2 regions of the Streptomyces africanus genome follow, and region 1 is predicted to be linked to the other one. Evidence: riboswitches for the same ligand, from Rfam matches in the RefSeq annotation. Region 1 holds a riboswitch; the other holds the start of a gene.

Region 1 (5,117 bases):
TGGACGACGCAGCGATGTCCCTGGCCGAGCCGTTCCAGAAGGCGACACAGAGGCTCGTCAAGGAGGTGTTCGGCGGCGGTCGGACCGAGCGGACCGCGTCGACGGGCTGAGCCGGAAGGGTCGGGGAGCAGCCGAGACACGCCCGCAGCCGCGCACGCACGGAAGGGGACGTGGCGGGGGGCCTCCCGCAGCGGTTGGCGCGTCAACGCCAGTCAGTCGGTGTGTGACCCCATCGCGCCGTTCCGAGGACGGACACGCCCCGGCGCGGCCCCGACCCACAAGCCAGCCGCAGGCGAACGGCGGCCGCAGCCGCTGGCGTCACGCCACCGAAGCGATCCGCATCCTGATGTCCTCCGGCGACAGCGCCCCCTTCGCCGTCACGTGATCCCCCGACGACTCCCCACGCAGCCGCCGCCCGATCCACGGCACCAGAAACTCCCGCGCCCAGTGCACGTCGTCCCGCCGCACCTCGAGAGGCCCCCGAGCCGGCAGCGGCGGCCACGGCTGCTCCGGGTCCGCCGGAACCTCCAGCCCGAGCACCTGCCCCGCGCGGAGCGCCACCCGCGTGTGCCCCTCGGGCGACAGGTGCAGCCGGTCGGCGTCCCAGGCCCTGCGGTCCTGCACACTGCGCAGGGACCACAGGTCGAGCACCGGGCAGCCGTACCGGTCGGCGATGGCCCGGACATGCCCGTTGTACGTCGCGATCTTGCCGCGCAGGTGCTTGAGCACGGGCACCCCACGCGTGTCGAACCCGGTCGTCACCATCACCGTGCCGGCCACGGCGGTGAGCCGCACAAGGGCCCGCTCGAAGCGCTCGGCCACCTCGTCCGGGTCGGTACCCGGCCGGAGGATGTCGTTGCCCCCGGCGCAGAACGAGACGAGGTCCGGGGCCATGTCGACGGCCCGCGGAACCTGGTCCGCCACGATCTGGTCGAGGAGCTTCCCGCGCACGGCGAGGTTGGTGTACTGGAAGTCGCCTTCTGGCCGGCGGTCGGCGAGCAGGACGGCGAACCGGTCGGCCCAGCCGACGAACGCCCCGTCGGGGCCGGGATCACCGACGCCCTCGGTGAAGCTGTCCCCCACCGCCACGTACGACCCGATCACTGCTCTGCTGTCACTCTTCGAATCGTCTGCCACAGCAGCACATGATTCACCTTCGAATGTGACTTACGCGACCGTAGGAAGGGGTTGACGGACGGTGAGATAAGCCACTCCTAAAGTGTTCACCAACTCCGGAATAGGCCACCCGTCAGCGATGTCGGGGGGTCTGTCGCCACACCCGGAATCCCGCGATCCGGAAGTGACTCCACACGGTCCGGAAGCCGAAGTGCCCACCCGTGTACGGCTCCGGATCGCTGTAGTCGAACACGAGCCTCCCGTTGTTCCACCACCGCACCGTCGAACCGTCGGAGACGATCCGCACCCGGTTCGGCTCACCCGGCACCAGAAGCGGCTCGGTGTAGTCGTAGATCAGGGGCCGGACACCGGGCTCCCCGACGTACCGCCGCAGCCGGGTCGTGGTGTTGTAGTTGGCCCCGAAACCGGCGTAGTACGTCGTCAGGTGGTCGTACTCCTCCAGCGCCCCACCGCGCGGCGTGGCGAAGAGATCTCCCGGGGAGCGGACGTCGGTCGCGTTCCAGAAGTTGTTGAGGTCCGAGACCCGGTCGTTGACCCCGCCCTCGGAGACAGGCGTGGCGGTGTACTCAAGGACGTACGGGCCTTCGAGCCGCCGCCTGAACCACACGGTCGCCCCGCTCGGCACGTCGATCTCCAGAACGCCGCGAGAGGCGGTGACGGTGCCGCCGTCCTGGAGTTCGGTCGCCCACTGGCCGAGGCCGTGGCAGAAGTCGTCATGGGCGATGAGGCGATGGCGCCGGGGCGCGGCGTACGCGGCGCCCGTCGGAACGAGGGCCGCCAGGGCGGCTCCGGCGGCCAGGCCTGCGAACGCTCTACGAGTGGTCGGCACGGGACACGTCTCCTCGGGGATCCGCCTGGAAGGCTCCAGAAAGCGCTTGCACTCCGGTCGGGATCACTCTGTCCCAACTGCCGCCCGCTGTCGATCCCTTGGCCCGATCAGCACCCGCACACACCGAAGGCCGGACCCGGGGATCGGGGTCCGGCCTTCGGTCGCGTGTCAGGCGGGTGGTGGTGCGGTCGGTCAGCCGACGGAGACGCCGTGCGAGCGCAGGAAGGCGACCGGGTCCACGTCCGAGCCGTAGTCCGGCGTGGTGCGGATCTCGAAGTGCAGGTGCGGTCCCGTCACGTTGCCGGTGGCGCCCGACAGTCCGACCTGCTGCCCGGCCGTCACGGTCTGGCCGGCCGAGACGGAGAGCTGGGACAGGTGGGCGTACTGGGCGTAGTAGCCGTCGGCGAGCTTGATGACGACCTGGTTGCCGTACGCGCCGCCCCAGCCGGCGGAGACGACCGTGCCCGCGCCGACGGCCTTCAGCGAGGTGCCGGTCGGGACGACGAAGTCGACACCGGTGTGGTAGCCGCTGGACCACATGCTGCCGGCCATGTGGTACGGCGTACCGACGGTGGCACCGGTCACCGGGAGAGTGAAACCACTGGAGTTGCTCTCGGCGGCGGGCTTGGCGGCGGCCGGCTTGGCGGCGGTCTCCGCCTTCGGGGCCGACTCGGCGGCGGACGGCTTCGGGGCCGAGGCCTTCGGCGCGGACGGGGCAGAGGCCTTCGGGGCGCTCACCGCCTTCTTGCCGATCGCCAGCCTCAGCCCCGGGTGGATCAGCGACGGGTCGTCGCCGACGGCGTCACGGTTGTCCGCGTAGAGCTTCTTCCAGCCCCCGTCGACGTTCTGCTCGTCGGCGATCTTCGCGAGACAGTCACCGGCCCGCACGGTGTACGAGCGGGCGCCCGTGGCCTTTTCGGCGGCCTTCTTCCCGGCGGCCGGAGCGGACTGGACGGCCTTTTCCGGAGTCGACTGCGGGGTGGCGGCATGGGCGCCGGCGGCCCCCATGAGCGGAAGGGCGAGAGCGGCCCCACCGGTTCCGGCGACGGCGATGGAGCGGGTGAAACGCTGGGACTTCGGGCGGCGGTGCTTACCCTTCGCGGGCATGGCGAATTCCTCTCCGTCGCCTGCGAGGTGAGCTGTCGGGTGCGGACTGGAGATGCCCGGCCACGCGGAGGCGCGGCTTAACCCCAAGCCGTTCCGGGAACCGGAACAGGCGTCTTACCTGTGGGTCCCCCGCTCCTGCCGTACGTCGGGTCAGCGTGTGGGGCTCCGGGCGGCGGCAGGATTAGGCGTCCGTCCGGATTGGTGTGGAAGGTAAGCGACCAGGACGCAAAGGAACAAGCTTGCGGTTGCCTCTGACGGCGTTTTTCTTGACGCGCCGACACCTTTTCCGTCACGGAGCGTGGATTACCGATCTCCCGCATCCCGCAATACCCCTGAATAACGCCAGAATTACGTGCACATGGCAACAACACATCGTCACGAATATGACGATGCTCACGCACCCCGACCTCATCTCCTTTACAGTCGGGGCACGTTATGCCTAAATACCCGAAGCGCTCCCTATTCGGACAGAAGGGCTACTTGCGCTTAAGTCGGACGACAGTGGCGTCCAGATCCCCGCGCAGACCGACCCGCAGCCCGTGGTGGAGCAGCACGGCACCCCGGTGAACTTCGCCCGTTTCGAGGCATTCGTACGATGCCGCGGGGTCGAGGCCCCGCAGCCGGAGCGCCGGAACGGGCTCGCCGTAGCGCTGCGCCTGGAGCCAGGCGAGGACGACGGTCTTGTCGCCGAGGGCGTACTGCACGGCGCTCAGGCCACCCTCCGGCGGGCGCAGCCGGTACAGGTCGCCGCGCTGCACCACGGGCCTGATCTCCTTGTAGAGCTCCACCCAGTCCCGCGCCTCGGCGAGGTCCCGCTCCGTCCACTTCGTGAGGTCGCCGCCGACCCCGAGCACCCCGGCCATGGCGCTGACGAACCGGAACCGCAGGGAGCTGGCCCGCTGGTTGAGCATGGCGTTCGGGCTGTCGGTGACCCAGGCGGCCATGACCCGGGCCGGGTGGATCTGGCTGAAGCCGTGCTGGATCGCGAGCCGGTCGAGCGGGTCGGTGTTGTCCGAGGTCCACACCTGGTCCGTGCGTCCGAGCACGCCGAGGTCGATCCGGCCGCCGCCGCCCGAGCAGGACTCGAAGGCCACTTGGGGGTGGGCGGCCCGCAGCCGGTCCAGCAGGCCGTACAGGGCATGGACGTGGTCGACCCACAGCCGCTGCGGGTAGGGGTCGTCCGGCCAGCCTGCGTCGGTGAAGCAGCGGTTGAAGTCCCACTTGACGTAGTCGATCGGGGCGCTGGACAGGAGCCCGTCGAGCTGCTCCCAGAGGTACTCCTGGACGCCCTCGCGGGCGAGGTTCAGTACGAGCTGATTACGGAACTCCGTCCGCTTTCGTCCCGGTTGGTACTGCACCCAGTCCGGGTGTGCGCGGTACAGGTCGCTGTCCGGGTTGACCATCTCCGGCTCGACCCAGATGCCGAACTGCATACCGAGGCCGTGCACGTGCTCGGCGAGCGGCTTGAGGCCGCCCGGGAAGCGGTCGGGGTTGGGGGTCCAGTCGCCGAGTCCGGCCCGGTCACTGGTGCGCGCCCCGAACCAGCCGTCGTCGACCACGAACAGTTCGACGCCCATGGCGGCGGCCCGCTCGGCGAGCGCCCGCTGCTGCTCCTCGGAGATGTCGAACTCGGTGGCCTCCCAGGAGTTGAACAGCACCGGCCGGTCCTGGTCGGCGTCCGGGATCACGTACGTCCGCTGGTAGGCGTGCCAGGCGCGGCTGGCCCCGCCGTGGCCGCCGTCGCTCCACAGCCCGGCGAAGACGGGGGTCGTGTACGACTCCCCCGTGCCCAGCATCAGCAGGCCCGAGTCGTCGTACCCGGCCCCGCCGGTGATCTGCACGCGTGCGTCCGGGAGCTGGGCGACGGCGATCCGCCAGGACCCGGACCAGCCCAGGGCGCATCCGTAGACCTCGCCGTGCTCCTCGGTCGCGTCGGTGTCGAGCGCGACCCAGGGCAGGTGCTGGTGGCCGGTGTGGCCGCGGCGGCTGCCGATGACCTTCTCGCCGTGGGTGAGGCCGGAGCGTTCCAGCCGGGACTCGGCGC
Region 2 (5,117 bases), 2.3 Mb from region 1:
GGCGTCGCGGGGATCGCCGCCGCCTCCGTCGGCACCTTCACCGACGACGGCGCCGCGGAGGCGCACACGACCGCGGCGGACGCGCAGCCGGTGAAACCGGTCGCCGCGAACAACAAGCTGGACACGCAGCTCCAGAGCCTCGCCGCCGGCGCCGACGACTTCGCCGACCGGGCCAGCCGTACGCAGGAGCGCATCGACCTCAAGGCCCAGCAGGCGGCCGAGCGCAGGCGCGCGGCGGAGGAGGCGGCCCGCAAGGAGCGGCTGCGCCCCAAGTTCGCCCTGCCGGTCGCCCGGCACGGACTCAGCGCCTACTACGGCCAGTCCGGCATCAACTGGATGTCCCTGCACACCGGCATCGACTTCCCCGTCTCGTACGGCACGACCGTCATGGCCGCGACCGACGGCACCGTCCGCACGCAGTGGAACAGCGCGTACGGCAACATGCTGATCCTCACCGCGAAGGACGGCACGGAGACGTGGTACTGCCACCTCTCCACCTACACGGTCCCCTCCGGTACGACCGTGAAGGCCGGCGATCCGATCGCGCGCTCGGGCAACTCGGGCAACTCGACCGGCCCTCATCTGCACTTCGAGGTGCGCCCGGCCGGGGGTTCGGCGATCGACCCGCTCCCGTGGCTGCGCAGCCACGGCATCGACCCGACGTAACGTCCCGGCAGCCCCCGCCCGTCGAGTGAACGGGGGCTCGTCTCTTACGACTACAGCTTCTCCACCGGCGCGTACCGCAGCAGCAGCCGCTTCGGCTTGGTGTCCCCGAAGTCGATGGTCGCCTCGGCGTTCCCGCCCGTGCCCTTCACCGCCACGACGGTGCCGAGCCCGAACTGGTCGTGCGTGACCCGGTCCCCGACCGCCAGGGAGACGACCGGCTTCTCGGAGGTCCGGCGCGTGGCGAAACCGGACGCGCCCGACGCCGACGAACGGGAGCGGGACGACGACAGCGAGGCCGCCACCCCGGAGACCGGGCCGGAGGACGCGGGCGCGGTGGCTCCCGTCCGCTTCCACTCCACGTAGGCCGGCGGGATCTCCTCCAGGAAGCGGGAGGGCGGGTTGTACGACGGCTGACCCCAGGCGCTGCGCAGGGTGGACCGCGTCAGATACAGGCGCTCCCGCGCGCGCGTGATGCCGACGTACGCCAGGCGCCGCTCCTCCTCCAGCTCCTTGGTCTGGCCGAGCGCGCGCATGTGCGGGAAGACGCCGTCCTCCATGCCGGTCAGGAAGACGACCGGGAACTCCAGGCCCTTGGCGGTGTGCAGGGTCATCAGCGTGATGACGCCGTCGCCGTCCTCCTCGTCGGGGATCTGGTCGGAGTCGGCGACCAGCGCGACCTGTTCGAGGAAGTCGGCCAGCGTGCCCCCCGGGGCGGCAGCCCCTGGCGTCTCCGTGCCCTCACCGCGCTCCTGCTCGAACTCCATGGCGACGGCGGCGAGTTCCTGAAGGTTCTCGATCCGGGTCTCGTCCTGCGGGTCGGTGGAGGCCTGCAACTCGGCGAGGTACCCGGTGCGTTCCAGGACGGCCTCCAGCACCGTGGCCGGTCCGGCGCCGGACTCGACGATCGTGCGGAGGTCCTCCATCAGCGTGTTGAACCGCTTGACGGCGTTGGTGGAGCGCGCGGCCATGCCGTACGCCTCGTCGACGCGCTTCAGCGCCTGCGGGAAGCTGATCTTCTCCCGTTGGGCGAGGGCGTCGATCATCGCCTCGGCGCGGTCGCCGATGCCCCGCTTGGGGACGTTGAGGATCCGGCGCAGCGGCACCGAGTCCTCCGGGTTGGCCAGCACGCGCAGGTAGGCCAGGACGTCCCGGACCTCCTTGCGCTCGTAGAAGCGGACGCCGCCGACGACCTTGTAGGGCAGGCCGACGCGGATGAAGACCTCTTCGAAGACGCGGGACTGGGCGTTGGTGCGGTAGAAGACGGCGACGTCGCCGGCCTTCGCCTCGCCGGCGTCCGTGAGGCGGTCTATCTCGTCGGCGACGAACTGCGCCTCGTCGTGCTCGGTGTCGGCGACGTAGCCGGTGATCGTGGCGCCCGCGCCCGCGTTGGTCCACAGGTTCTTGGGGCGGCGGGACTCGTTGCGCTCGATGACCGCGTTGGCCGCGCTGAGGATCGTCTGGGTGGAGCGGTAGTTCTGCTCCAGCAGGATCGTCGTCGCGTCCGGGTAGTCCTCCTCGAACTGGAGGATGTTGCGGATGGTCGCGCCGCGGAAGGCGTAGATCGACTGGTCGGCGTCACCCACGACGCACAGCTCGGCGGGCGGGACGTCGTCCGGGCCCGGCGGGACGTCGACGGGGTGCTCGGTGGTGCCGACGAGCTCCCGGACGAGGGCGTACTGGGCGTGGTTGGTGTCCTGGTACTCGTCCACCAGCACGTGGCGGAAGCGGCGACGGTAGTGCTCGGCGACGTCCGGGAAGGCGCGCAGCAGGTTGACCGTCGTCATGATCAGGTCGTCGAAGTCCAGGGCGTTCGCCTCGCGCAGCCGCGACTGGTACATCGCGTAGGCCTGGGCGAGGGTCTTCTCGAATCCGTCCGTGGCCTGGGCGGCGAAGTCCTCCTCGTCGATCAGCTCGTTCTTCAGGTTGCTGATCTTGGCGCTGAAGGACTTCGGCGGGAAGCGCTTGGGGTCGAGGTCCAGGTCGCGGCAGACCAGGGCCATCAGGCGCTTGGAGTCGGCGGCGTCGTAGATCGAGAACGAGGACGTGAAGCCGAGCTTCTTGCTCTCGCGGCGCAGGATGCGCACGCACGCGCTGTGGAAGGTCATCACCCACATCGCGTTCGCCCGCGGGCCGACGAGCTGCTCGACGCGCTCCTTCATCTCGCCGGCGGCCTTGTTGGTGAAGGTGATCGCGAGGATCTGCCCCGGGTGCACGTCCCGCTCGGCGAGCAGGTGGGCGATGCGGTGCGTGAGCACGCGGGTCTTGCCAGAGCCGGCACCGGCCACGATGAGCAGCGGGGAGCCGGAGTGGACGACGGCGGCGCGCTGGTTGTCGTTCAGCCCCTCCAGGAGGGCGGCGGTGTCCACCGGCGGGCGCGGGGCGCCGTCGCGGTAGTAGGCGTCCCGGTCCGGGGGCACGTCGAACTTCCCGCCGAACAGATCGTCCGGAACCGGCTCCGGTACGTGATCGTCCTCGGGTGGCGGCGGGGGCTCGTCCGCGGGGCCCCGCTGGGCCTGGAGGTCCGCCAGGAAGCTGTCGTCAAAGAGGCTGCTCATCGCTCTCCGAGTCTAGGGCGCCCCACTGACAGCCCGCCGCCGCCCTGAGCACATCGCCGAAAGACCCCCCTCGTCACCCTGCATCCCCACATGATCACGGCCTGCTACGGACGTCACAATCATGGACGACTCGTGACCAACCACCCTTGACCGGTCACTCTCGGCGACGCTCCGGGATAAGGTCACGAAAATGTATCGGGCATATCACCCATCAACCTTCACAAGGGCCACACCAGTTGGCTACCGTGCGGGCAGGCCGCACGACCCCCACCGGCGAACGTCGCCGGGCCGCGCGGCCTCCGCCGAGTCCGGTGTGCCGCAGCGGCAGCCGGAGCCGGGGACCCAACCGAGAACTCTGGGGTGAATCGGCCCGACTCCCTTCGCGGAGACGGCCGTAGGGCAACCCTTCCGATATACCCGCCCGAACCCGACAGCTAACCCGGTAGGCGGAGCATGGAAGGAGTCGCCTCCCTTGGCGTCGCACCGCAAGTCGCGTCCCGCTGGTACGCGCGTCGCAGGCATACGGACCCCCGCCCTGGCAACGGCGGCCCTCACATCCGTGGCCCTGCTGTCCCAGTCGGCCAACGCCGCCCCCGAGGCCGATGACAAGCCGAGTCTCGAGGAAGTCGAGAAGAAGGTCGACGACCTGTACCGCCAGGCCGAGTCGGCGACCGACAAGTACAACTCGGCCAAGGAGAAGACCACCAAGCAGCGCAAGCGCGTCGACACCCTCCTCGACGACGTCGCCGAGCGCACCCAGAAGCTCAACGAGGCACGGGAGGAACTCGGTTCCTTCGCCGCCGCCCAGTACCGCACCGGTGCCTCCGCCCCGGACACGGCGACGTTCCTGCTCGCGGACACCCCGCAGGACTACTTCGACCAGACCCAGCTGATGGGCCGGATGACCGGCCGTCAGAAGGTCGCGGTCGACGACTACGTCACCCAGCAGTCCGAGACGATGAAGAAGCGCCAGGAGGCCACCGAGAGCCTCGAGACGCTCACCGAGACGCAGGGCGACCTGAAGACGGCCAAGGCCACCGTCCAGCGGAAGCTCGCCGACGCGCGCGAACTGCTGTCGAAGCTGACCGCCGAGGAGAAGGCACGGCTCGCGGCGATCGAGCGGGAGAAGCAGCAGGAGGCCGCCCGCAAGGCCGCCGAGCTGGCCCGGCAGCAGGCCGCTCAGCAGCAGGCGCAGGAGCAGGCCGCCCAGCAGCAGGACAGCGGCTCCTCGTCGACGGGCTCCGGCTCGTCCACCTCGACGGCCCCGGCCGACTCCTCGTACGCCACCAAGGCCGAGAAGGCGCTCGCCTTCGCCCGCGCCCAGATCGGCAAGCCGTACGTCTGGGGCGCCGTCGGCCCCGGTTCCTACGACTGCTCCGGCCTCACCCAGGCCGCGTGGAAGGCCGCGGGCGTCACCCTGCCGCGCACGACCTACGACCAGGTCAACGCCGGCACCACGGTCTCCCTGGCCGACGCCCAGCCCGGTGACCTGGTCTTCTTCTACGACGACGTCACCCACGTCGGCATCTACATCGGCAACGGCATGATGATCCACGCCCCGAAGCCCGGCACCTATGTGCGCGAGGAGTCGATCTACTACGACGGCCAGTCGGCGATCCACAGCGTGGTGCGGCCGGCCTGAGGGCCGTACGTCATGGAGGGCACGCGCGCGTGAGGGTGCTCTCGCGTTTTTGAGACGCCCGCGCGCGTGCCCCGCTCGCAACGCGCGCGGCGCCTCCTAGCATCGGGCCCATGCCCGGCCCCTCCCCCTCCACCGCCTGGTGGGCGCAGCGCGCGCCGTCCGCCAGCGCCGCCGTGCTGACGACCGGCACCCTGTCCGTCGGTCTGGATCTGGCGGGGTACGGCGGCCTCTCCCGTATCGCTCTCGGTCTGGCC

Evidence for each region. Region 1 has a riboswitch for cyclic di-AMP ahead of QF034_RS35320 (M23 family metallopeptidase). Riboswitches for the same ligand answer to the same signal wherever they lie in the genome.
Region 2: another riboswitch for cyclic di-AMP. It lies ahead of QF034_RS25055 (C40 family peptidase); the one in region 1 lies ahead of QF034_RS35320 (M23 family metallopeptidase).

The regions. Positions count from the first base shown of each region.
Region 1 is NZ_JAUSYP010000001.1:7,698,238-7,703,354, reverse strand. Features, by position in the region: gene QF034_RS35335 (serine hydrolase domain-containing protein) at 1-110, shown strand, start outside; gene QF034_RS35330 (SGNH/GDSL hydrolase family protein) at 319-1,104, opposite strand; gene QF034_RS35325 (DUF6250 domain-containing protein) at 1,250-1,966, opposite strand; gene QF034_RS35320 (M23 family metallopeptidase) at 2,159-3,073, opposite strand; cyclic di-AMP (ydaO/yuaA leader) riboswitch at 3,078-3,239, opposite strand; gene QF034_RS35315 (alpha-galactosidase) at 3,550-5,117, opposite strand, start outside.
Region 2 is NZ_JAUSYP010000001.1:5,368,972-5,374,088, reverse strand. Features, by position in the region: gene QF034_RS25065 (M23 family metallopeptidase) at 1-666, shown strand, start outside; gene pcrA (DNA helicase PcrA) at 717-3,221, opposite strand; cyclic di-AMP (ydaO/yuaA leader) riboswitch at 3,512-3,685, shown strand; gene QF034_RS25055 (C40 family peptidase) at 3,694-4,863, shown strand; gene QF034_RS25050 (SLAC1 family transporter) at 4,974-5,117, shown strand, end outside.